DNA from 3 places in the Anaerocolumna sp. genome. Region 1 is predicted to be linked to each of the others. Evidence: a T-box and tRNA genes for the amino acid it is inferred to sense, from the RefSeq annotation. Region 1 holds a T-box; the other regions hold tRNA genes.
What was found. The T-box of region 1 lies ahead of proS (proline--tRNA ligase). A T-box ahead of a tRNA ligase gene usually reads a tRNA of that ligase, here a tRNA-Pro.

Region 1 (8,260 bases):
AAGAATCTTAAACCGTATTACAAGAGGTGTTTATAATGAGATTATATTAACCGGAATGAATGAGCCTGGAAAATTTGAAGACAATGAATATATTGAATATCTGAACCAACAATTAACGGCCAAATATTCTTTTATTGTAGTTCGAAAAGGCAATGATATTATATATAATGGGAATTCGGACAAGTTTGAAAAGATAGACAATCTTCTTCCGGAATTCAGCGATAACAGCATAGATATTGATGGGGGATTTTACGTAGACGGTGAATATCCCTTTTTGTTAAAACAGCAGGATTTCTATTTTACGGATGGAACTGAAGGAAGTATATTTGTTATAACGGATGTAACCACATTAATTCCACTTATAAAATCTTTTATTTATCAGATTATATGTTCCGCGATTTTGATTATGATAATTACTTCTGCGGTACTTATCATATGGATATACCGAAGCATTCTACGGCCTATAAACATTCTTCATGCCGCCACCAATGCAATGAAAGAAGGAAATCTGGACTATTCCATTGAAGGAGATCCGGAGGATGAAATCGGAAGGCTGTGTGAGGATTTTGAAGAAATGAGAATCCGGTTAAAAGAATTGATAGATGTTCGTTTAAAATATGAAGAAGATACCAAAGAATTAATCAGTAATATATCTCATGATTTAAAGACACCTATTACAGCTATTAAAGGATATGCGGAAGGTATTATGGACGGAGTAGCGGATACAGAGGAAAAAAGGGAAAAGTATTTAAGAACCATTTACACCAAAGCCAATGACATGTCTATTTTAGTTGATGAGTTATCTTTTTATTCTAAAATTGACTGCAATACCATGCCATATAATTTTACTTTTATCAATCTTCATGATTACTTTACTGACTGTATTGAAGAAATAAGTTTAGATTTAGAAGTAAAAAATATAGAAATTACTTATAATAATGAAACAGATAAAGATTTAATGATACATGCGGATGCAGAACAATTAAAGCGTGTTATCAGTAATATTATAGGTAACTCTGTAAAATACATTATAAATAGAAAAGGACTTATACAGATTCGAATTAAGGATATAGGAGAATTCGTTGAAGTTGCCGTAGAAGATAATGGACAAGGAATACCGGAAAAAGACCTGCCCCATGTATTTAACCGGTTTTACCGGGGTGATGCATCCAGGAATTCCTCTAAAGGTGGCACTGGCTTAGGTCTTGCCATAGTAAAGACAATTATTCAGGATCATATGGGTAATGTAAGCGTGGAAAGTGAAGAAGGTAAAGGAACAACTATATATTTCACCTTAAAAAAGTACGAGGAGGAGAATGATAAAGATGAGTAAAATATTAATTATTGAAGATGAAATGTCCATAGCAGAATTGGAAAAGGACTATCTGGAATTAAGCGGATTTGAAGTAGAGATAGAGAGTACCGGTGATAAAGGAGAAGAAAGGGCTCTAAATGAAGAATTTGAATTGATTATTCTGGATTTAATGCTTCCTAACGTTGACGGTTTTGAAATCTGTAAAAAAATCAGAACATTAAAAAATATTCCAATCATTATGGTTTCCGCCAAAAAAGATGATATTGATAAAATCCGTGGTCTTGGTTTAGGTGCAGATGATTATATGACCAAACCTTTTAGCCCAAGTGAATTGGTGGCAAGAGTAAAAGCTCATCTTGCCCGTTATGAACGATTAATTGGTTCCGGTGTAAAAGAAAATGAAGTGATAGAGATCCGGGGAATTAAAATTGACAAAACTGCACGAAGAGTTTATGTTAATGGAGTTGAAAAAAACTTTACAACAAAAGAATTCGATCTCCTTACTTTCTTGGCTGAGAACCCTAATCATGTATACACGAAAGAAGAATTGTTTCAGGAGATTTGGGATATGGAATCCCTTGGTGATATTGCAACAGTTACTGTGCATATTAAAAAAATTCGTGAAAAAATTGAATTTAATACTTCAAAGCCTCAATATATTGAAACTATTTGGGGAGTTGGCTATCGGTTTAAAGTGTAATTTATTATACCTATGCTGATTATTTAAGGAATTAAGAAAATGGGAATTGTTAAGTATAAAGAGGTGCGGAAATGGAAACCAGAATAGCTTTAATTGGAATTATTGTAGACAATATGGAAGTAGTGGAAGAACTAAATAAAATTCTTCACGAGTATGGCAAGTACATAGTCGGAAGAATGGGTATACCATATAGAGAAAAGAATGTAAGTATTATCAGTATTGTAATAGATGCAGAGAACAATGTAATAAGTTCCTTATCCGGGAAGTTAGGTATGCTAAAGGGTATTAGTGTCAAGACAGTATATTCTAAAAACGGAAAGTAGATACTTTACGTAAAGAACAGGCAATGATATAATAAAAGCGGAATGAGTAATTTGCAAGCTTGCTTTCAAATTTTGAATGGAGCGCCAAGATCCTGAACATGTATTATGTTCAGGATATAATAAAAGCGGAATGAATAATTTGCAAGCTTGCTTTCAAATTCTGAGTGGAGTGCCCTATATCATGGACATGCTTTACATTCATGATATAATATATAGCATTAAAGGATGGTTTGTGAAAATTTAATTTTAAAAGAAAGCCACTTATTTTTCGTAAAATACGCGGATTTCTTTTTTCATAAAACTATTAATAAATGAAATAGAGAGATAGGAACAGGTGTTAATATGCATATAACGATTACAGGTAATTTAGGAAGCGGTAAATCAACGATTTGTAAAATTTTAAGAGATCAGCATGGGTTTGAAATATATTCAACGGGGACCGTACAAAGGGAACTTGCAAGGGAATTCAACCTGACAACTCTTGAAATGAACCAATTAATGTGCAGCGATCCTAAATATGATAATATGATAGATGATGCAACGGCTAGAATATCAAGAGAAAACAGACATAAGAATATTATATTTGACTCTCGTTTAGCATGGCATTTTGTAGAACAATCTTTTAAAGTGTTTTTATCGGTAAGTCTGGATGTTGCAGCAGAAAGAGTTATGAATGATAGCAGAGGCGAGGTAGAGAAATATACCTCATTGGAAGAAGCAAAAAAATTGTTGGCAGCCAGAGCAGAAACGGAAGATAAACGATATAAGGAGCTTTATGGTTTAGATTATTTTAATTTTTCCAATTATAATTTAGTTATTGACAGTACTTGTACCACACCGGAGAATATAGTTTCTGTTATATTGGAAGAAACTAAGAAATTTGAAGCTATTATGAAGGAAAAAGGTGTTTTTGAACTGGGAAATCAGGGAGTCAATACAATTTTATTAAGCCCTCTAAGCTTATATCCTGGAGAGATTACCAAAGAAGAGAAAGAACAAGCCGCCGATTTAGTGAAATTAAGAAAAGAAAATCCGGAAAAAAGAAAGAAAGAAATACTTGTTAAAAAAATAAAAAATGAATTAAATATTATAGAAGGTAAAGAAGATGTTATCGCTGCCGTTATTGCAGAGGAGCCTTTTGTGCCTGTTATTTTAAAATAAATGGATTTAATTTGATTTTTTGTAAAATATGAATGGGAGAAGCTGTCTCACCATTCTTATGAAATCTATGAAACAATCACCTAACATACAATTTTATATTCTACAAACAATATGTACAGAGAGATATTTATATCTCTCTGTATTTTCTTTTTGCAGTACAATATAAATCTTTGTTATAAATGTAGATAATTTCTTTAGCGCATCTTTGTATAAGAAGGGAGGTTTCTATGATACACTTAAAAAATAAAACCAAACTAATTGTTGCTATGGTTCTTACAATTATTGGTGTGTACTTTGGGTTTCAGTATATATTACCTCTCTTTGCTCCTTTTGTAATCGCATATTTTATTGCATGGATTTTAATGCCCTCGGTAAATTTTTTAAATAAAAAATTAAAATTTCCCAGGGTAATAAGTGCAATCCTATCTTTGGGAGTGCTTGGAAGTCTGGTAATATGGATTTTTTGCTATCTGGGTAATATATTTATAAAACAATTAATGATATTATTGCAAAACATGCCTATCTATTTATCTATATTATCTGGAAAAATTGATTCCTTATGCAATTCATGTGATAATTTTTTTGGAACAAAATTAGGAACCATAAGAGGAATGTTTGATGATCACTTTGAAACTATGATTATTATAGTTAGAAATGATATAATGCCTTCTATAACAACAAAAAGTTTAAATATTGTAATAGGTATGATAGGGATGATAGGTATAATTTTAATTACCCTGGTTTCTTCATTATTATTAATAAAAGATGATGCTGCTTATAAAAAAAGTTTCAGAAGCAGTGTACTTTATCAGGACATACATCTTATCACCGGTAAATTATCAGAAACAGGAGTGGCCTATTTAAGGACTCAGGTTATTTTAATGGCTATTGTATCTGTTATATGTACGGTAGGTCTTTTGATTATAAAGAATAAATATGCTATGATAATCGGACTGGGAATTGGATTATTTGACGCCTTTCCGATGCTGGGAAGCGGTGCAATATTAATACCTTGGAGTATCATTTCTTTATTCAACCAGGATGTATTTTCAGCGGCTATTTTAATGACAATTTATTTTATTATTATGTTTATACGTCAATTTTTGGAACCCAAACTATTAGGGAACCGAATTGGGATAAAACCGGTATTTACCTTAATGTCCATGTACGTTGGATTTAAATTATTCGGTTTATTTGGATTTATCTTGGGGCCTTTGGGACTTGTAATAATAATTACAATAGTAAAAGAAACTGAGATAAGGCTAGCTTACCGGGGGGAAACAAACTAATATGTCGTATATGAGTGGGAGTATAATTAAAACATAAATTTATAGAGTATCTTTATTATTTTAAATGAGAAATGTACTTTTTTATTTAACACCAGATAGCCACTAACAAATTTTGCTTGACAAAAAAGTTTGAGTAGCATAAAATCTTCATTATAATCCTGAATATGAATTCTGGCGGAATAAATAAATTATAAGGTGATTATAACTAATTACTCTTAATTATTTTTTCAAAAGAATTCGGCATTCAGCTGAGAGCGATGAAAAGGAATAGTATATAGTAGTTGTCAATCCAGAGAGAGAATCGTTGGTGGGAAATTCTTTTGACAGCACTATGGAACCTACCTTGGAGCACTGTATGAAAATACAGCGTAAAACCGGCGTTAACGGATTGAAAAGAGAACTGTCAGTGAAACACCTGCAGTTAATTAGGGTGGTACCGCCGAGGTCTTTCGGTCCCTTGTGGATGAAAGGCTTTTTTTGTTGCCTTTCATACATGCATTATGCAAAACCAGAAATGTCAGAAAAAGTATGAAACTAATGAATATTTTTATGGCAGGACTGGAACTAAGAAAGGAGAGAGCGTTATGGCTAAGGAAAAAAAATTAGTAGAAGCAATTACTTCTATGGAAGAAGATTTTGCCCAGTGGTATACCGATGTGGTTAAAAAGGCAGAATTGGTTGAATATTCCAGTGTAAGAGGATGTATGATTATCCGTCCTAATGGTTATGCAATCTGGGAGAATATTCAGAAAGAATTGGACAGAAGATTTAAAGAAACCGGTGTAGAGAATGTATATATGCCAATGTTTATACCGGAAAGTTTATTGCAAAAAGAAAAAGATCATGTGGAAGGTTTTGCACCGGAAGTAGCATGGGTAACACATGGAGGTTTAGAACCTTTACAGGAACGTTTATGTGTAAGACCTACTTCAGAAACTTTATTTTGTGACTTTTATTCGAATATAATACAATCTTACCGTGATCTGCCAAAGCTGTATAATCAGTGGTGTTCCGTAGTTCGTTGGGAGAAAACAACAAGACCTTTCCTTCGTTCCATGGAATTCTTATGGCAAGAGGGACATACTGCACATGCTACCGCAGAAGATGCAGAAGACAGAACCATTCAAATGTTGAATGTGTATGCGGATTTTTGCGAACAAGTCTTAGCAATTCCTATGATTAAGGGTAAAAAGACTGATAAAGAAAAATTTGCAGGTGCTCATTCTACCTATACTATTGAAGCTTTAATGCATGACGGCAAGGCTTTGCAATCAGGAACCAGCCATAACTTTGGTGATGGATTTGCACAAGCTTTTGATATTCAATATACCGATAAGGAAAATAAACTTCAATATGTGCATCAAACCTCCTGGGGTATGTCAACCCGTATCATTGGAGCTGTTATCATGGTTCATGGTGATGACAGCGGCTTGGTATTGCCCCCAAGAATTGCACCTACTCAGGTTATGATAGTTCCAATTGCACAGCATAAAGAAGGGGTTCTGGAGAAGACCGCTGAGCTGAAAGAAAAGCTGGGAAACTTCAGAGTGAAGGTAGACGATTCTGATAAGAGCCCGGGTTGGAAGTTCAGTGAACAGGAAATCAGAGGAATTCCTCTTCGTATAGAAATTGGTCCAAAGGATATAGAAGCGAATCAGGCAGTAATTGTTCGCCGTGATACAAGAGAGAAGATTGTAGCTTCCTTAGATACCATCGAGGCAACAGTTTGTGAAGTTCTTGAAACTATGCAGAAAGATATGCTTGAGAGAGCAAGAGCACATCGTGATGTCCATACATCTTCTGCGGCTGATTATGAAGAATTTAAATCTGCCATTGAGAACAAACCTGGTTTTGTAAAAGCTATGTGGTGTGGAGACAGAGCCTGCGAAGATAAAATTAAAGAAGATACTGGAGCAACTTCCCGCTGCATGCCATTTGAACAGGAAGAAATTGCAGATACTTGTGTATGCTGCGGTAAAAAAGCAAAAGCAATGGTTTACTGGGGTAAGGCTTATTAATTTTAAGCTTCCCGTGCTTTGCATATTTGAGAATGCATAATATAGAGGGAAACCTGCATGAATATGTGTTATAGAAATAAGAGTATCTTATTATCTTTCACATAATGTATTCATGAAGGTCTCCCTTTTTATAATGGAATCTGGTTATTTTCAGTTACTTTATTGGAAGAAATAAATTAACCAATATAAAGCTAATATAAATTGACATACAGTATTATAAATATTTACAATAATATAAACATTTACGGAAATATAAAAAATATTGTTATAGATTTCATCTTAGGCTATAATATAAATAATGAAAGGAAGGATTCCTAAGCAGTAATGGAGGTTTTTCATGAAGATACAGTTGCCACAGAAGGTGGATTATATTATAAATCAATTAATGAATCATGGTTACGAAGCTTATGCTGTTGGTGGCTGCGTTCGGGATTCCATATTGGGTAAAGAACCCGAGGATTGGGATATTACTACCTCTGCAAAACCAGAAGAAGTAAAGAAGATATTTTACAGAACAATTGACACCGGTATTCTGCATGGCACGGTTACGGTTATGCTGGAAAAGGAAGGATACGAAGTAACGACCTATCGAATTGATGGGGAATATGAAGACAACAGGCATCCAAAAGAAGTAGAGTTTACGGCGAACCTGACGGAGGATTTAAAGAGAAGGGATTTTACCATTAATGCTATGGCCTATAATACAGAGGGCGGCATGGTAGATATATTCGGTGGATTAAAAGATATAAAAGAAGGAATTATTCGATGTGTAGGAAGCGCAAGAGACCGATTTGATGAAGACGCACTAAGAATCTTGCGGGCTATCCGATTCTCTGCTCAATTGGGCTTTGAGATAGAAGAAGGAACCTTAGAAGCTATTAAAGAAAAAAAAGAACATCTGAAAAATATAAGCGCAGAAAGAATACGGGTGGAGTTGAACAAATTACTAGTATCCGATCATCCGGATAAAATATTTATTGCCTATGACACTGGCATAACGAAAGTAATTCTGCCGGAATTTGATATTATGATGGCTACGGAGCAGTTTAATCATCATCATATTTACTCGGTGGGTGTTCATACGGTGAAAGGAATTGAAGCAGTTGGGTATACAAAAGATAAAATATCAACGATGAACCACTGGAAGGAATTAAAAATCATAAAACAGATTCAGGAATTTCACAGTAAAGACAAACTGGTTCTAAAATGGACCCTGCTTCTTCATGACGTAGAAAAGCCAAGCTGTAAGTTTCGGGGAAAAGACGGCGAAGATCATTTCTACGGGCATCAGGAAAAGGGAGCTAAAACTGCAAAAGATATTTTAAAAAGACTTAAATTTGATAATGAAACCATGGACAAAGTTGTCCGACTGGTTCAATGGCATGATTATGACTTTTCACTTACCCCAGCAGCAATGAGAAAGGCAATAAATAAAATCGGGGAAGATATTATGG
Region 2 (8,260 bases), on a different contig from region 1:
CTCCTAAGCTTATGCTTAGAAACAACCCCATCAGAAGAATAAAAATGCCGAACACCATAAGTGTTAACGTATTTTTATTATTTTTGCCCATTTAATAACTCCACAATTTCATTAATTAGTAAATCCCTGCCGATTGAGCTGTATCCCTGTACAAAGTAAGGTGATGCAGGCAGGTTAATAATATTGCCTTCTTTTACTGCTGGTATACTCTTCCATACTGCATTCTCGTTTAAAGTTGTCAAATCCTCATCAGTTGCAAGTACAAAAATTTTGTCTGCTTTAATTTCTGCAAGGCCTTCATAAGTTACAACTGGTAAACTAATATCACTTTGTTCCGGCATGCCTTTCGGTTTAGCCAGTCCCATATCTTCATATAATACGCTGCCAAAACCTGCACCATCAAACACATAGAACTGTCCGCCACTGGCTAAGAAAGCTAGATATGTAGTATTTTCACCACTTGCAGCTTTTACTTTATCCCCAGATTCCTTTGCCTTATTCTCATATTCCAAAATCCATGTATCTGCTTCTATCTCTTTATTAAAAAGCTTTGCAAAAGTTCTAACATCATCTTTCCAGTTTAGTGCCTCAAGCTGAATCATAATGGTAGGAGCAATTTCCTGTAGCTGCTCGTACATTTTTTCCTGAACTGTTGATATAATAATCAAATCCGGATTTAAATTCATAATTGCTTCTATATCCATGGTATCCTGCATGCTATATCCCACTATGGCAGCACCTTTTAGAACCTCTTCCAGATAAGTAGGGAATTTTGTATAGTCATAAGCATCACTGTTGGCTGTACCAACTACTTTAAAGCCAAGAATTGATAATATATCACTATTACCGCTTAAATCTACAATTCTTTCAGGGTTTGCGGGTATTTCCACATCACCCTTAACATCTGTTACAGTCATTGTACCAGTATTATCTCCTTCCTGATTTGCATCAGTACTGTTTTCTTCTTGTGCATCACTTTCATTCTGTGTGTTTTCTGTACCAGTATTCTGATTTGTATCCGCCCCATCAGTATTCGTATTTTTTGCTGAGCATCCCGCTAACAGGGTTGTTAGTGTAAGAACTGTCAAAAATATCTTAACAAATAATCGCTTTTTCATCCTAAAACCTCTCTCGTCTAAATTTTTAAATCCTACTTATTGTAATTGACATTCATTCTCATTTCAATATCTGCACCTGATTTCACTATTTTTACATCTATTTTCACTATAATTTGTTTCTATTTTATTGTAATTAACAGTTTTCATGATTATAATAGATATATCCGAATTGAAGCTCAATTATTTATCTATAGGATTTATTTAAACGGTCATTCGTCTGAAGGGAGGTAATCATGTTAGTCAGATCTAATGAAGAATTTAAGAAAGCTGTATTAAAACATTTAGAGTTCGATAGATATGATACAAATTCCTATACCTTATATACCAATAAAAATAAACCTGAACTGGGATATTTGATTAGCTATACCAGGGAAAATTATTATAATCTTGGAATTGCCGACTATACAATTCCAAAAAATTTCTCACTTTCCTTTGATAATCCGGAACATCTTATTCGTTTTGGTCTTGTATATAAAGGTATCACAGAATTTAGAATTGGAGATAATCCTCCCGCTTCCTTTAGTCCATCCTCTTTTTTTGTTATGGAGCAGGATTTGAAAGGACGACAGGTCTGGAAAAGAGGACAGCATTATCATGGAACTGAGATTACAATTCATGAACGGTACTTTACGGAAATTATAAAACCAAACTTTCCGGATATTATAGATTTAGAAAGCCTGATCAAAAATTATACTTATACTTATCTTCCTCTGGAAATTGCTGATATAGTAAGAAAACTGCAAGGATTGGCATATGAAGATGCTCTAAATAATATCTATCTGGAAGCTAAAATTCTGGAATGTATCGGTATTTTTATCAACGAGGTGAGAAAATATCCTGAGAATGCATTTACTAATCAGATTAATTATGGAACCATAATGATTGGCAGCAGAAGCCTTAATTTAACTTCTTCCGACATCCGGGCTATCCAAAAGGCTCACGATATCATTTCAGAAAAATATAGCAGCCCGCCAAGTATTAAAGCCTTAAGTAAAATGGTATTTTTAAATGAGCAGAAACTAAAGGCAGGCTTTACCAAACATTATCACATGACAATTGGCGAATATACCAACCATGTAAGAATGACTATTGCTGCCAACCTACTTTCTACAACAGATTTAAGTGTTGATGCTATATCCAAAAAAGTAGGCTATGATTACTCCTCTAATTTCTCTAAAATGTTTTATAAAATTTATGGCAAAACACCTTTACAGTTTCGTAAAGCGAAGTAAAAAAATATTTATGCTTATAGCTATTATAACACTTGTCAGAAATGACAAGCACAAAAAAATAGCCGCCCTGCTCTCCGCAAAAAAGTTAGGACGACTATTTTTATCGTAATATAATTTTCGCCGGGACGGATAGGTTTGAGCTATCTTCCGGCTGTCTTGCTAAGCATATTATCTCCTAAAATACATAATAAAGTCAACAACGTTAAAAACTGCTCCTGTTGGCACAGGAACGGCTTAAATAGATACTATATAAGCATGAGCCTATAACAATAACTCCAACACGTATATTGTATCATACAGGCTCAAATAGCACATTACGAAAGGATGTTTGATACAATGGCTACAGTAGAAAAGAGAGGTAGCAGCTACCGCATCACAGTAAGTAATGGCTATGATGTAACAGGTAAACAAATCAGAGAGGAAACTACCTTTACACCAGATTCTAGAAACTTAAAGTAAGCCTTGGCGATCAGTGGCAAGGCTGTGAAGGCAAGAACTGGCAGGAAAATAATAATATCTTTATCCAGTGGAACGGCAAGCAGATGAATATATCCACACCGTATCAGACTTTCAAGGATATTATCCACAAATATAATGCTACGGTTGAGGATAACTCTTTAAAACTTCCCAACATACCTCTGCATGGTCTTCGTCATACTTCTGCCACCCTACTGCGTTCTTTTTTTGGACAGATAAACCTCAAATAAACCCCAAACAATGAAAAAGGCACTCATTTCAGAGTGCTTTTACTTTGTCTTTAAACCGCTGTCCTATTAAATTTACAATATTTCTTTCAAAAGCTCCCGACGAGACTTGAACTCGAGACCTTTACCTTACCAAGGTAACGCTCTACCGACTGAGCTACGGGGGCAGTTAGCTACTATTATAATTTCTTTAGTAACTTATTTAACTTTGTTTTTATTCGTTGTAATGCATTGTCAATGGACTTGGGCTCTTTGTCTAATTTATCCGCTATTTGTAAATAAGAATAGTCTTGTAAATACAAATCCAGCACGTCTTTTTCAAATCCGCTTAAGTGCCTTACGAGTTCATATTCTAACATACTTGTACTCTCTTTGTCAATAACTAATTCTTCCGGATTTGAACCTTTATGCTCATACATTAAATCCACCAAGGAAGCTTTTTCATCTGCATCTGAATTTTCAATATAGGCAGGCGTATCCAAGGATACATATGTATTTAGTGGAAGGTTCTTTTTTCGGTTGGAAGCCTTAATAGCACTGAATATTTGTCTGGATATACATAAATCTGCAAAATTAAAGAAAGAGTTATCCATATCAGAATCATAGTCCCTAATGGCTTTATATAGCCCAATCATTCCTTCTTGTATCAGGTCGTCTTTATCTCCCCCGATAAGATACAGGGCTTTTGCTTTTTTACGTACCAGATTTTTATATCGGTTTAGCATGTAATCCATGGCATCGGGATCGTTATTATGGATTAAGGCGATAATATCCTCATCCAATAATACATCATATTTTTCTTCAAGCATATTACCACCTCCTGATTCATTTTTATCGTTCTTTTTTATTTAGATTACTTTCTAGATAACAATTCAAGTATTATTTTAAAGTTTTATTTCAAATATCATTTTAAGTGCTTTTTAAATTTTACTTTAAATGCTTTTTAAATATTATTTCAAATATTATTTTAAATGTCTGTATATATTATTTTGTATATATTATTAAGTACTTTTTCAAATATTATTTCAAGTGTTATTATCGTTAATGATTTTCCAAGCAGGCTTTCTTTTCATTTTCACGTGCCACTTTAGAATACACGCAGCCACAATAGTCCTGGCGGTATAAGTTATATTCTTTGGATAGTTCTGTAGAACGTTTATAACCGTTCTTTTTCTTGAAATCTGAGAACAGATATGGAGTATCATATCTCTCCCTCAGCATTTCCCCTATTTCGTTTAACTTAGCTGCATTTTTTAAAGGACTTATGGACAAAGTGGTTGTAAAATAATCAAAGCCCAATTCTTTTGCTAACTTAGCGGTTTCTTGCAAGCGCAATTCATAACATCGAAAGCAACGTTCCCCGCCCTCCGGTTCCTTTTCCAAACCTTTTGCCACTTGATAGAAACGGTCTGGCTCATACTCTCCCCGTAAGAATTTTATCGGATTCTTAACGGGTAATTTGCTGATAAGCCGTTGTTGTTCTTCAATACGCCTTTCATATTCCTCCTTAGAGGTAATGTTAGGATTGTAAAAATATATGGTTATATGAAAGAATTGTGATAAATATTCCAGAACATAACTACTGCAAGGGGCACAGCAACTATGAAGTAAAAGGGTTGGTGTAATTCCTTCTTTTGTAAAATGTTCTATGAGTGCATCCAATTCTTTCTGATAATTTCTTTTATTCATCAATTTTCCTCTCATTCTGTAAAGAAAAAGTACTAAATTATCTTTTTTATAAATATTATTAGATAAAGACTTGATTTTCTTCTAAGAATATTATATTATATTATTGCTGTGAAAATCAACTGATATTTCATGAGTAATCGAGGCGTGGCTCAGTTTGGCTAGAGCGCTGTCTTAGGGAGGCAGAGGTCGCAAGTTCAAATCTTGTCGCCTCGATTTTTTATATAGTAAAGTTATATAGTCAAGGGGCTCCATTGCAGAATTGAACTCGTTCAATTCTTGTCGCCTTGATTTTTTATTTATCGTGCTGATTATACAAGGGTTCGTCCCGAGTAAGAAGGCGATGTATGAATAGTGAATTTACATCAATGGTTGTAGAGCTATTGATTTCTATCCTTGCGTCTTCTTGACTGCAAGGTTTTTTTATTGTACATAAGGATATATTAAGTTATAAAATATGTTTTTGCAAATTATAAATTACTATTTTATATTTTTTTCATATATGATTATAATTTATTAACACATAAATCAATTAGTAATTCGGGAATTTATATTAGACATGTAATTATTACGATTCATTTTTAAAAGGAAGTGCCATTATGAAAAAATATATCAAATCCATTTCCATTATTGTTATCATACTTGCTTTATGGTTTTTATTTTCATCTTTGCATATATGGAGTGCTTATGTGCTTCCAAGCCCAGGAAAAGTATTGGATACTTTTATTAAAATGTGTAAGTCCGGAGAGATATTTACTCATATATGGGACAGTTTATTGAGGGTTATTATCGGTTTTTCAATTGCATTCCTTCTGGCATTTTCTTTGGGTGTATTATCAAGTATTAAACCTGACTCTGCTCCTTACTATAGCCATATGGTTGAATTTATTCGAAATGTTCCGCCATTAAGCCTAATTCCTTTGCTGATTCTATGGTTTGGAATTGGTGAAACATCCAAGATAATTATTATTGTTTTGACTTCCTTCTTTCCTATGTTTTTGAATACAAAAAAGGGGCTGGTTTCCTGTGATACTAAGTTGCTGGAAGTAGGTGATTCCTTTGGATTTACTACCAGCCGCAAATTCTTTCACATTATGCTGCCAAATGCCATCCCTGATATTCTGGTAGGCATGCGTACCGGTCTTGGATACAGCTGGCGTTCTATTATTGGAGCTGAAATGATTGCTGCCTCCAGCGGTCTTGGCTACTTTATATTGGATGCACAACAAATGGCCCGCTCTGATAAAGTGATTGTTGGTATTATCGTAATAGGTACTGTTGGTCTTTGTTGTGATAAATTATTTTCCTTTGGTATAAAGAAGATTTCTCATGGAGGTGTTGGCGATAGCTGGAGTTAAAATAGAACATTTAAGTAAAAGTTATATGGTTTCGGACAAAAAAATACCGGTTTTAGATGATATAAATCTAACTATTGACGAAGGAAGTATTACCGTTATTATTGGGAAAAGCGGCTGTGGTAAAACTACTTTCTTAAAACTGCTTCATGGTTTGGAACAGCCGGATAACGGCAACATTCTCTTACCGGGAGATTCTAAATTAGGTATGGTATTTCAGGAAGACCGGCTTATGCCATGGCTTAACACCTGGGATAATGTTACTTTTAGTCTGAGAAAAAAGCAGATAAATAAATCTTTAGTAGAAAACACCCTCAATCTGGTTGGACTAAATGGGTTTGAAAAGGCCTATCCTCCTCAGTTATCCGGCGGCATGCGACAGCGTGCTGCACTTGCCAGGGCATTGATCTATAACCCCTCCCTGCTGCTAATGGATGAACCCTTTGCTTCCCTTGATTTTTTCACAAGAGAGAGCCTACAAAATGAAATCCTTCGAATTCATAAAGCCAATGGGATTGGAATGGTATTTGTTACCCATAATATTGATGAAGCTTTAAAATTGGGACAGAGAATTATTGTATTTGAGTCAGGTAAGATAAAAGCAGATTACGATTTGTCAGGATTTACTTACGTTAGAGATGTACTTTCAAAACCCCTAATCGAGCTAAAGAAAGACATTTTAAATATAATGAAAGAGACATAACTTTAAAGGATTTTGTTGAATGCCGTCAGAAAATTCTGTGGAGGATTTTCTTTAAGGGATAGTCTCTAAATAATCGTATTACAATACGAAAAGTAAGAAAGGTGGAACATTATGAAAAAATTATTGACCCTATTCACTGTATTCGCCCTGAGTTTTGTTTTAGTGGGCTGTACTGGTAAAGCAAATAAGGACTCCAATAAAGAGGGAGCCACTACAACTCCTACAGAGTCACCGACAGGCACAGATACCTCTAATGACGCTTCACAAACAACTCCCACTAAAGAAGCTGTAAAGGATTTTACTGTAGATAATATTGCTGTAACTTATGTAAAAGCTCCTTTAAACGTGCCTTCCATAGTAGAGAATAATAAAGGTTTCTTAGGCAAAGGTTATGCTGAATATAACTTGCCTATTGTTTATTCTGATTTAACAACAGGTCCTGAACAAACACAGGCATTGGCATCCGGTGATATTCAATTCTTAAATGCAGTAGGTGCAACTTCTGTTATTCTCTCCGCTTCCAATGGAGCAGATATTAAAATAATCAGTATGTACAGCAGATCTCCAAAAGCATTTGTTATGTTTTCCAAAGATGACAGCATTGATTCTCCAGAAAAATTAAAAGGGTTAACTGTTGCAGGACCAAAAGGAACTATTTTACATGAGCTGCTAATATCCTACCTGAACACTGCCGGTTTAAGTGAAAAAGATATTAATTTTGTATCTATGGATATCCCCAGTTCTCAGGCTGCTTTAGCAGGAGGCAGTGTTGATATCGCCTTAGCTGCAGGCCCTGTTGCTTACAATATGAAAAAGGATGGCTTTCATGTAGTTACTGACGGTACCGGTCTTGTTGATGCTACCATTGTTGTTGCCACCAGCAATGATTTTTATAAAAAGAATCCTGAACTAGTTAAGAAGTTCTTGGACGTACAAAAGGAAACCTTACAATATATTGAGGATAATTACGAAGAAATAATTGAAATCACAGCTGCTGAAACAGAGCTGCCGGCAGATGCTGTAAAGGAAATGTACGATATGTATGATTTTAACATGGAAATTAAAGATAGCGATATTGAATCCATGAGGAAAACTACACAGTTTATGCTTGACAATGGTATGATTGAAAATAACGTTGATATAGAATCTTTGATATTAGATGTAAAATAAATGTTAATTGACTCTAAAGAACAATTATTAAAAGGGTAAACTGTCAGAATTGAGGCAACGAAAGTAAGGTCATTATGGCATTTTAAAATCCGTATAAACTCAAAAATGAATATAAAGAGATTTCAAAGCTTGTATAAACTCAAAAACTAATATGCAGAGACCGTTCAAAGTCCGTGTTAACTTAAATACTAATATAAAGAAACCGTTTAAAGTCCGTGTTAATTCAAAAAACTGACATGAATTTATGGGCAAGGCCATTATCCCGTGGTCCTTGCCCATACTTGTATTATAA
Region 3 (8,260 bases), on a different contig from region 1:
ATCCTTTTGCAGCATGTAACCAATATTTTTCCCAGATGATTTAATATCTTTACCATTTATATAGATATCCCCGCTGTCAGGAGCAATAAGTCCGGCAATCAGCGATAGAAGGGTCGATTTTCCACATCCGCTAGGTCCCACAATAGCAAGAAATTCGCCTTCATTTACATAAAACGAAACATCGTCCAAAGCGGGAGTTTCACTCTCGAGATTATGGTAGTTATAACTAACGTGGTCAATTCTTAAAAATTCGCCCATATATTCCTCCATATTTAGTTATATAGTATTATATGAAGGCAAAATTGTTAGGTTACTTTCCTGAAAATATAAACACATTCGTTATATTTATAAAAATAATAAAAATTAAGTAAAATATTAATAAAAAAATTATAAGATAATAGTAGATTAATAGTGTTAAATCGGTTAAAATATAGCTATAAGTTCTGAATTCTTGAATTTTGTCATAAAGACGGTCTAATATAATTTTATAGGATAGTGTTATTACAAAAGAATAGTACCTATTTTTTGAGATGCCTGAAATCAACATCATGTTTGGAAATCTGAAAAAAATATACAGAAGGAGAAGTTGTAAGATGAAAGATTTTGTTATTACTGCAGATTCTAATTGCGATTTATTACCTGATTACATAAAAGAAAAAAAGATTGGAATTATACCTCATTATTATGATTTGGAAGGCATTACATATGGTGACGAAATTAACTTGACTCCAAAAGAATTCTATGATAGGATGCGGACTGGTTTGATGCCCACCACTATGGCAAGTAATCCGGCTGTTATAAGGGAAACTTTTCAAAAATATGCGGACCAAGGTTTAGATATTTTACATATTAGTTTTTCTTCTGCTCTTAGTGGAGGCCACAGCAATGTTGTAACTGGTGCAAGAGAAATATCTGAAGAAAATCCTGGTGTAAAGATTATTGTATTGGATTCTTTAAATGTGTCCATGGGCGAAGGCATGGTGGTTATGAAAGCTGTTCAGTTAAAAGAAGCCGGTAAGACCTTAGAAGAAATTGCTGAATGGATTGAAGCTAACAAATTAGACTTTTGCGTGCAGTTTACAGTAAATGATTTATTTCACCTTCAAAGAGGGGGAAGAGTATCTAAGATGACTGCAATCGTAGGAAGTATTATTAATATAAAACCTTTGTTGATTGTGAATAAAGAAGGAGCCTTGGTTTCTTCCGGTACTGCCAGAGGCCGTAAAAAATCGTTAATTACAATTGTAGACGATATGGAAAAACAAATGGGTAAATATAAAGAAGAAGACAATGTAATCTGTGTTGTTCATGGTGATGCGCAAGAGGATGCGGAGTACATAGTAAAATTAATAAAAGAAAGACTGCATACTAACAACGTGATAGTGAATACCGTAAGTCCAAGCATAGGAGCGCATTCCGGTCCTGGTGCGGTAGGGATATGCTTCATGGGAGAAAGCAGAGAATAGTTTATTCGGAAAAATAATTGTATAAAACTACTAATAGAATAATATTATTTAATAGAAGCTCGTTTATAAAATATAATGTTGTAAAACAATAAACTGTCATTCTAAGCATAAATTTCAGATATATAGAATTTTATGTTTAGAATCTTATAAACAGATTCTGCCCAAGGGCTTAGAATGACAGCTTTTTTGCAATAAAAAAAGGCCTGAGAGCCTTCTGTAAGCTGAAAATCGGACTTGAACCGACGACCTACTGATTACGAATCAGTTGCTCTACCAACTGAGCTATTCCAGCAGAATATATATGGTACAAATTTGCTTCTAAAGAGCTAAGAAGCAGCCGTACTAGTATCGGCTAATAAAATAAAGATCGAGGTGACGGGATTCGAACCCACGGCCTCTGCGTCCCGAACGCAGCGCTCTACCATCTGAGCCACACCTCGAATTAATATGGCAAAGAAAGGGTTACTATCAACCTTGCCAAAGATATTATGATACTTTTTAAGAAAAAAGTCAAGACTAAAATTATTGTTCTTACGGGTCAAAATAATTCTACTGGAAAAATAATTCTTCTTGGTATATAATATTGACTTTTCCATCTAAAGTTGCTATAATCAGTTGAATTAGTAAAATTTACATAATAAATCTGCGAAGAAGCATTCTTATACCTGGGTATGGGGGTGGTTTCTCTTTTTTTACATTCGTAGATTTTGGATAATTTTGGGAGGACATATGTACAAGGTGAAAAAAGGAATTATGGTATTGGCGTTGGCCACTTCAACATTGCTTCTTAGTGGTTGTAGTGTCGGAACCAGTTCCCTGTTCGTGCATCCGGAAGAACAGGGTTATGAATATGTAGTTACATACGATACTTTAGGTGGTCATATCAATCAAGAAAAGAAACGAGTCGTTTATTATGCAGACAATTCTTTATTATTTGAGCCAAGCGGAACTTCAGGTATGCTGGTACAGCCCAAGAATGGTGATAAGTCACTGGTTGGGTGGTATACCAAGTATACAACAGAAGAAACACAGAATGGAACGGTTTATAATTTTAATGAAGAAGATTTATGGGATTTTTCAGCTGACCGAATTTCTGACGAGTCTACCGTTGATAAGAGCTTATCTTTATATGCAAGATGGGCTGATAATCCATCTATTAACTTCTTAGATGCAGCAAATCCTGATGAGAGTCCTTTATTAAAATGGACAATTAATGTTGGAAGTGAATTAAAGCGTCCTACATCTACAGAACCCAAGAAGCAAGGATATACTTTAATTGATTATTATAAGGATCCGGAATGTATAGAAAAATATGAATTTAACCAACTAATCGAAGAAGACGATATCGATTACTCAAATGGCGGAAAAGCTCAAATAAATATCTACTGCAAATTTGTAGAAGGTGATTTAAAACGTGTTAAAACTGTAAGTGATTTAAAGGCAATGGCAGATAATAAGGAAGGACATTACATATTAGCTAATGATATGGATTTATCCAAGGAAGTTTGGACACCAATTGAAGGTTTTAGCGGAGTATTTGATGGCAACGGATATGCTATTGAAAATCTTAATCTAAATGTAAAGAATCGTGTTTCTGGAATTGCTGCTAAAAAAGCAGAAGAGGTATCTTACGGATTATTTTCTAAATTAGAAGGTGCTAAGATAATGAATCTAACAATGAAGGATGCGAATATTGTAATTGACAAGTCTACCAATGTTAAGCTTTGTGTAGGAGCATTAGCGGGGCGTACCAAGAGAACAACAATTGAGAATTGTGTTTTTGACGGAATTACAATATCTTCTGATGGGGCGTTAAATATTGATATTGTTGCATCTGGATTTGTAGCTGGTGATTATTCAACAACCATAACAAATTCTATATTTAATAATATTAATGTTAAAGTAACGACTTCAGGAAATTTAGAAACCATAGAAGGCAAGTAATACATATGTAGTAGGTTGTGTGATAGTTATTAAAGCACTTCATATCAACAAACATAAGAACCGATAATCGGTAATAGCATTGGATAATTAAGTCGAAAGGCTATGATTATAATAATTAAAAATGGAGGTAGTTTATGAAAAAATCAAAGAAATTATTAGCGTTACTTCTTTGTATGACGATGATTCTTTCATTAGCGGCATGCGGGAAGAAAGGGAAAGATCCCGATGACACTAAGTCCACTGTAGCACCGACAGATACAGCTGGCGGGGAGAAAAGTGAAGTAAAACCGGATGTTCCGGAAGGCAGAAGAGATGCTTCTACTAAGCGTACTGCTGCAAATGAGAATAGTCCATTTGTTATTGGCGAATTAACATTTGACGGAAAGTTTTCACCATTTTTCGGTACAAGTGAACCTGATCGTAAAGTCTATGAGAATACCCAGGTTAAATTAATTACAAGTAATGAGTTAGCTGAACCGGTGGCAGGGATAGACCAGCCTTCAGCTGCATGGGATTTCGAGATGACTACAAGTGATGACCAGTCAAAGTCTACATATAAATTCTGGCTTAAGAATGGAATTACTTTCAGTGACGGTCATGTGGTAACAGCAGATGATGTACTATTCAATCTATATGTATTTTTAGATCCAATGTATGATGGCTCATCTACCCTATATTCTATGAATATTGAAGGCTTAAAGGCTTATCAGACTCAGATTGCAGATGAAAGTTCAGCAGATGCTAAAATTACTGAGTTTGCAGATGCAGCTGGCAAGAAGGTTGAAGCAGCACTTGCCGGTAATGGTGAAGCAGCTGTTGTTGATAAGTTATGGGAACTTGTTCAAAATAGTGTGGCAGGTGATAGTAGTACATTAATAGCAAATGGATATGTGCCTGGAGATTTTGGCTTAGAGGGACCGGAAGATTTCTTAGAAACTGCACAGCCATCTGTAATTCTTTTCTATACTGCAAGTACTCTAGGCAAAGAACTAATTGCTTACAAAAATGGTGCTTACGTGATCGATGAATCTACAGGTTTAACGGTGGATAAAATGAGTACTTACACAGAAGAAGATTACATTAATGCTTCAATGAAGTGCATCAAAGAAGCAATTAGTCCAGTAGAATTTGATGAAGCATTCGGTTATACAACTGTAGATGAAGCAAAGAGTTTTTATGCAGAAGAAGAAAAAGCAGCATATCTTGAAGCAAACAAAGGTACTGTTAAGAGCATCAGCGGTATTACTAAGGGGAAAGAAGTTTGCTCTGACGGTGTTGAACGTGAGACTGTTACTGTAGTATTAAATGGTGTTGACCCTAAGGCAATTTGGAACTTTACCTTCAATGTTGCTCCAATGCATTACTATGCAGGACAGGAAAGACATGACAAAGCCAATGGCGTTGATTATTTTGGCGTTGATTTCTCTAGCAGAGATTTTATGATGGAAATAAAGGAGTTCAACGGTTTACCTATGGGCGCAGGTCCTTATAAGGTTACAGATGTTAATAACTCTGAGAATCCGACTGCAGATAAATTTTATGAGAATGGTATCTGCTATTTTGTAGCAAATGATAACTTTATGTTAGGTGCTCCAAATGTTAAATATGTAAGAATAAAAACAATTAATAGCGGATCTGAACTAGATTCTGTATTAACAGGCGAGGTTCATATTTCACAGCCTCAAGCTAGTTCAACTGTAATTAATCAGATTACTTCTGATTCTTCTTATTCTCACTTAAATTATGTATTAGTTGATAATTTAGGCTATGGTTACATTGGCATTAATTCACAGCTTATTCCTGATATTAATGTAAGACGTGCTCTTTTATCTGCTATGGATACCGAACTTACATTAGGTTCCTATCCAGGTGGTTTAGCTACAGTTATTCATAGGCCGATGAGCCAGGTATCATGGGCTTATCCGGAAGGCAGTACAGCAATGTATCCATTTGATGAAACTGGTGCAGCTTCGAAAGATTTCTTCTTAAAGGCTGGTTATACAGAAACAGCAAATGGTAAATTATTGGCACCGGACGGCAGCAAGCCATCCTTTAAGTTTACACTTCCGTCTGATGCAGATAAACACCCAGCTGGTCAGGTATTCTTAAAAACACAGGAAGTATTAGAAAAAATTGGTGTAGAAGTTATAATTGATATTGATCAAAATCTTTTAAGTAAAACAGAAGAAAATGTACTTTTTGTTTGGGCAGCAGCTTGGCAGGCAACCATTGATCCAGATATGTTCCAGACATGGCATTCTGACCCTGCCAAAAATCAAGCTGGTTCTCCAAAGGCTACTGGACTTTATTATAAGTTTGAAAAAGGAACTGAAGAAGAAAAAGCAATTCTAGTTCGTTTAAATGAATTAATAGAACAAGGCCGTTCTACCCTTAATGTAGATGAGAGAAAACCAATTTATTCAGAAGCACTTGATAAGGCTATGGAAATGGCGGTTGAATTACCAACCTATCAAAGAAAGAACATGTATGTTTACAACAAGAGTGTTGTTGATCCAGGCAGCATAACTCCAGCAGAGAAAACTACACCTTACATGGGACCAATAGATTTTATCTGGGATGTTAGCTTACTTGATAAATAATTTATAAGATTTTTACAAAAGTATAATTTAAAAAATGATGAAAGGGGGGCTTAGGCTTTCGCCCCCCTTCATATATCGTGGGGTAAAGACATGTTCAAATATATATGCAAAAGACTTGCAATATCAATCGTCATTCTGTTAGGAGTATCCATTATTATATACTTTATTATCCGAATGATGCCTGCTGACTATATTGATCAGCATACGTCTGCGCAAGTTGCTCAAGGTCAATTGACAAAAGAAGACGTTAAAAGAATGAAAGAATTATATGGAATTGGAGACAGTTCCTTTGGTGGAATTATGAAAAGCTACGGACAATGGCTTTCAAGAGCGGTTCGTGGTGATTTTGGTGTGTCCTTTGTATATGGGCGCCCGGTTCAAGAAGTAATTCAAAAGTATATGTGGATTTCATTTAGTATTTCCTTAGTAGCTTTGATTTTAAACATACTTATATCTATACCGCTTGGTATCGTCGCAGCGACGAAACAGTACGGAGCGGTTGACTATACCGTTACGGTGTTAGCTATGACTGGTATCTCGTTGCCTTCATTTTTCTTTGGAGCCTTACTGCTGCGGTTATTTTCAATTCAGCTTGGATGGTTTCCTTTACAGGGACTTTCTGATGCAACAAAGATTTTATCAGGTCCTGAACAAGTTCTTGATATCATTCATCATATGGTACTTCCTATGGTAACCCTTGTAGTTTTGTCCATTGGTGGTTTGATGAGATACACAAGAACTAATATGTTAGAAGTATTAAATTCCGATTACATCCGTACCGCAAGGGCAAAAGGGTTGTCTGATAAGGTGGTTATTTATAAACATGCATTTCGTAATACTTTAATTCCTATAGTAACTATGCTTGGTGGAAGTATTCCGGGCTTATTTGGTGGTGCTATGATTACGGAGACTGTGTTTGCAATTCCCGGTATCGGTTCCACATCTTATAAAGCAATACTACAGGGAGATATCCCCTTTGTTATGGGATATATGATGTTTCTAGCTGTGCTGACAGTATTAGGTACCATTCTTGCGGATGTATCATATGCAATTGTGGATCCTCGTGTAAAACTGCAATAGGGAGGTCTGAAGATGAGTAAAGAAAATAATACCAATGTTCAGGCAGCGGAGTTAGAGCATGAGAGCCTGAGCGATAGTGTTCGTGCATTGTCGCCAACGCGTTTGGTAGTGAAGCGTTTTTTTAGAAGCCGGTTATCTATGGTTGGCTTAATTATTATAGTATTTTTATTTTTATTTAGTTATTTGGGTCCGTTATTTATTCCATACAGGGAGACTCAGGTTTTTCCAATTCCTACGGAAGTAAATGTATCTACCTCAGAAACATTTGTAGGAGCAGATGGTGAGAAATACCAATATTTTGATGTATCTACAGGTGTTGATAATTATAGGGCAGCACCATCTATGCAGCATTGGCTTGGAACAGATACCAATGGAATGGATGTATTTGTCCGTCTGATGTATGGTGGAAGAATTTCCTTAACGATCAGTTTTTTAGTTGTATTTTTAGAAACCATACTAGGTATTATATTCGGTGGAATGTCCGGTTACTTTGGCGGAAAAATAGATATGCTTATCATGCGAATAGTGGATATCTTAAATTGTATTCCGACGATGCCTGTTTTAATCGTATTATCCTCTGTGTTATCGGCTTTGCCTGTAAGCATCATGCCGGTAAACAATCGAATTTACTTCCTTATGGGATTTTTAACTTTAATAGGTTGGGCAGGAATTGCGCGTATGGTAAGAGGACAGATTCTATCTTTACGTGAACAAGAATATATGGTTGCAGCAGAAGCTACCGGTATTTCTGCAAAAGCGAAGATATTCAGACACTTAATTCCAAATGTTATGCCTCAGCTAATAGTACAAATGACATTAGGCCTTGGTAGTATTATCTTATATGAAGCAACTCTATCTTATTTGGGCCTTGGTGTACAGATACCAAGAGCAGCTTGGGGTACCATGATTTCACTTGCGGATCCTTCCAAAGGACAAAGTATTTTGCAATACTATCCAAACCTGTGGATTCCACCGGGTGTTTTGATCGTACTTGCAGTATTGGCATTTAACTTTGTAGGTGATGGTTTGCGTGATGCAATCGATCCAAAAATGAAGAGATAGGGAGGATAATGCTATGGCGAAAGCAAAAAAAGATAACGGGCATTATATATCCCGTCAAGAAGAAAGAGCAATTGCAAAATATAATCGTAAAACGACAAAGGAATTAGA

Region 2: it encodes a tRNA-Pro, which carries the amino acid that the T-box ahead of proS (proline--tRNA ligase) is inferred to sense. The anticodon was not compared.
Region 3: it encodes a tRNA-Pro, which carries the amino acid that the T-box ahead of proS (proline--tRNA ligase) is inferred to sense. The anticodon was not compared.

What each region holds. Positions count from the first base shown of each region.
Region 1 covers NZ_DAMAUC010000004.1:89,595-97,854, forward strand. Annotated here, with positions in the region: gene RT261_RS04975 (sensor histidine kinase) at 1-1,333, shown strand, start outside; gene RT261_RS04980 (response regulator transcription factor) at 1,326-2,015, shown strand; gene RT261_RS04985 (TM1266 family iron-only hydrogenase system putative regulator) at 2,087-2,338, shown strand; gene RT261_RS04990 (cytidylate kinase family protein) at 2,681-3,499, shown strand; gene ytvI (sporulation integral membrane protein YtvI) at 3,727-4,788, shown strand; T-box leader at 5,037-5,249, shown strand; gene proS (proline--tRNA ligase) at 5,373-6,806, shown strand; gene RT261_RS05005 (CCA tRNA nucleotidyltransferase) at 7,144-8,260, shown strand, end outside.
Region 2 covers NZ_DAMAUC010000001.1:51,736-59,995, reverse strand. Annotated here, with positions in the region: gene RT261_RS00295 (FecCD family ABC transporter permease) at 1-91, opposite strand, end outside; gene RT261_RS00290 (ABC transporter substrate-binding protein) at 78-1,118, opposite strand; gene RT261_RS00285 (helix-turn-helix domain-containing protein) at 1,352-2,350, shown strand; gene RT261_RS00280 (hypothetical protein) at 2,687-2,809, shown strand; tRNA gene RT261_RS00275 (tRNA-Thr) at 3,149-3,221, opposite strand; gene sigH (RNA polymerase sporulation sigma factor SigH) at 3,234-3,863, opposite strand; gene RT261_RS00265 (epoxyqueuosine reductase QueH) at 4,096-4,743, opposite strand; tRNA gene RT261_RS00260 (tRNA-Pro) at 4,882-4,956, shown strand; gene RT261_RS00255 (ABC transporter permease) at 5,340-6,098, shown strand; gene RT261_RS00250 (ABC transporter ATP-binding protein) at 6,070-6,798, shown strand; gene RT261_RS00245 (ABC transporter substrate-binding protein) at 6,910-7,968, shown strand.
Region 3 covers NZ_DAMAUC010000017.1:63,970-72,229, forward strand. Annotated here, with positions in the region: gene RT261_RS14160 (ABC transporter ATP-binding protein) at 1-258, opposite strand, end outside; gene RT261_RS14165 (DegV family protein) at 594-1,466, shown strand; tRNA gene RT261_RS14170 (tRNA-Thr) at 1,686-1,758, opposite strand; tRNA gene RT261_RS14175 (tRNA-Pro) at 1,834-1,906, opposite strand; gene RT261_RS14180 (InlB B-repeat-containing protein) at 2,196-3,410, shown strand; gene RT261_RS14185 (ABC transporter substrate-binding protein) at 3,545-6,010, shown strand; gene RT261_RS14190 (ABC transporter permease) at 6,101-7,090, shown strand; gene RT261_RS14195 (ABC transporter permease) at 7,103-8,152, shown strand; gene RT261_RS14200 (ABC transporter ATP-binding protein) at 8,166-8,260, shown strand, end outside.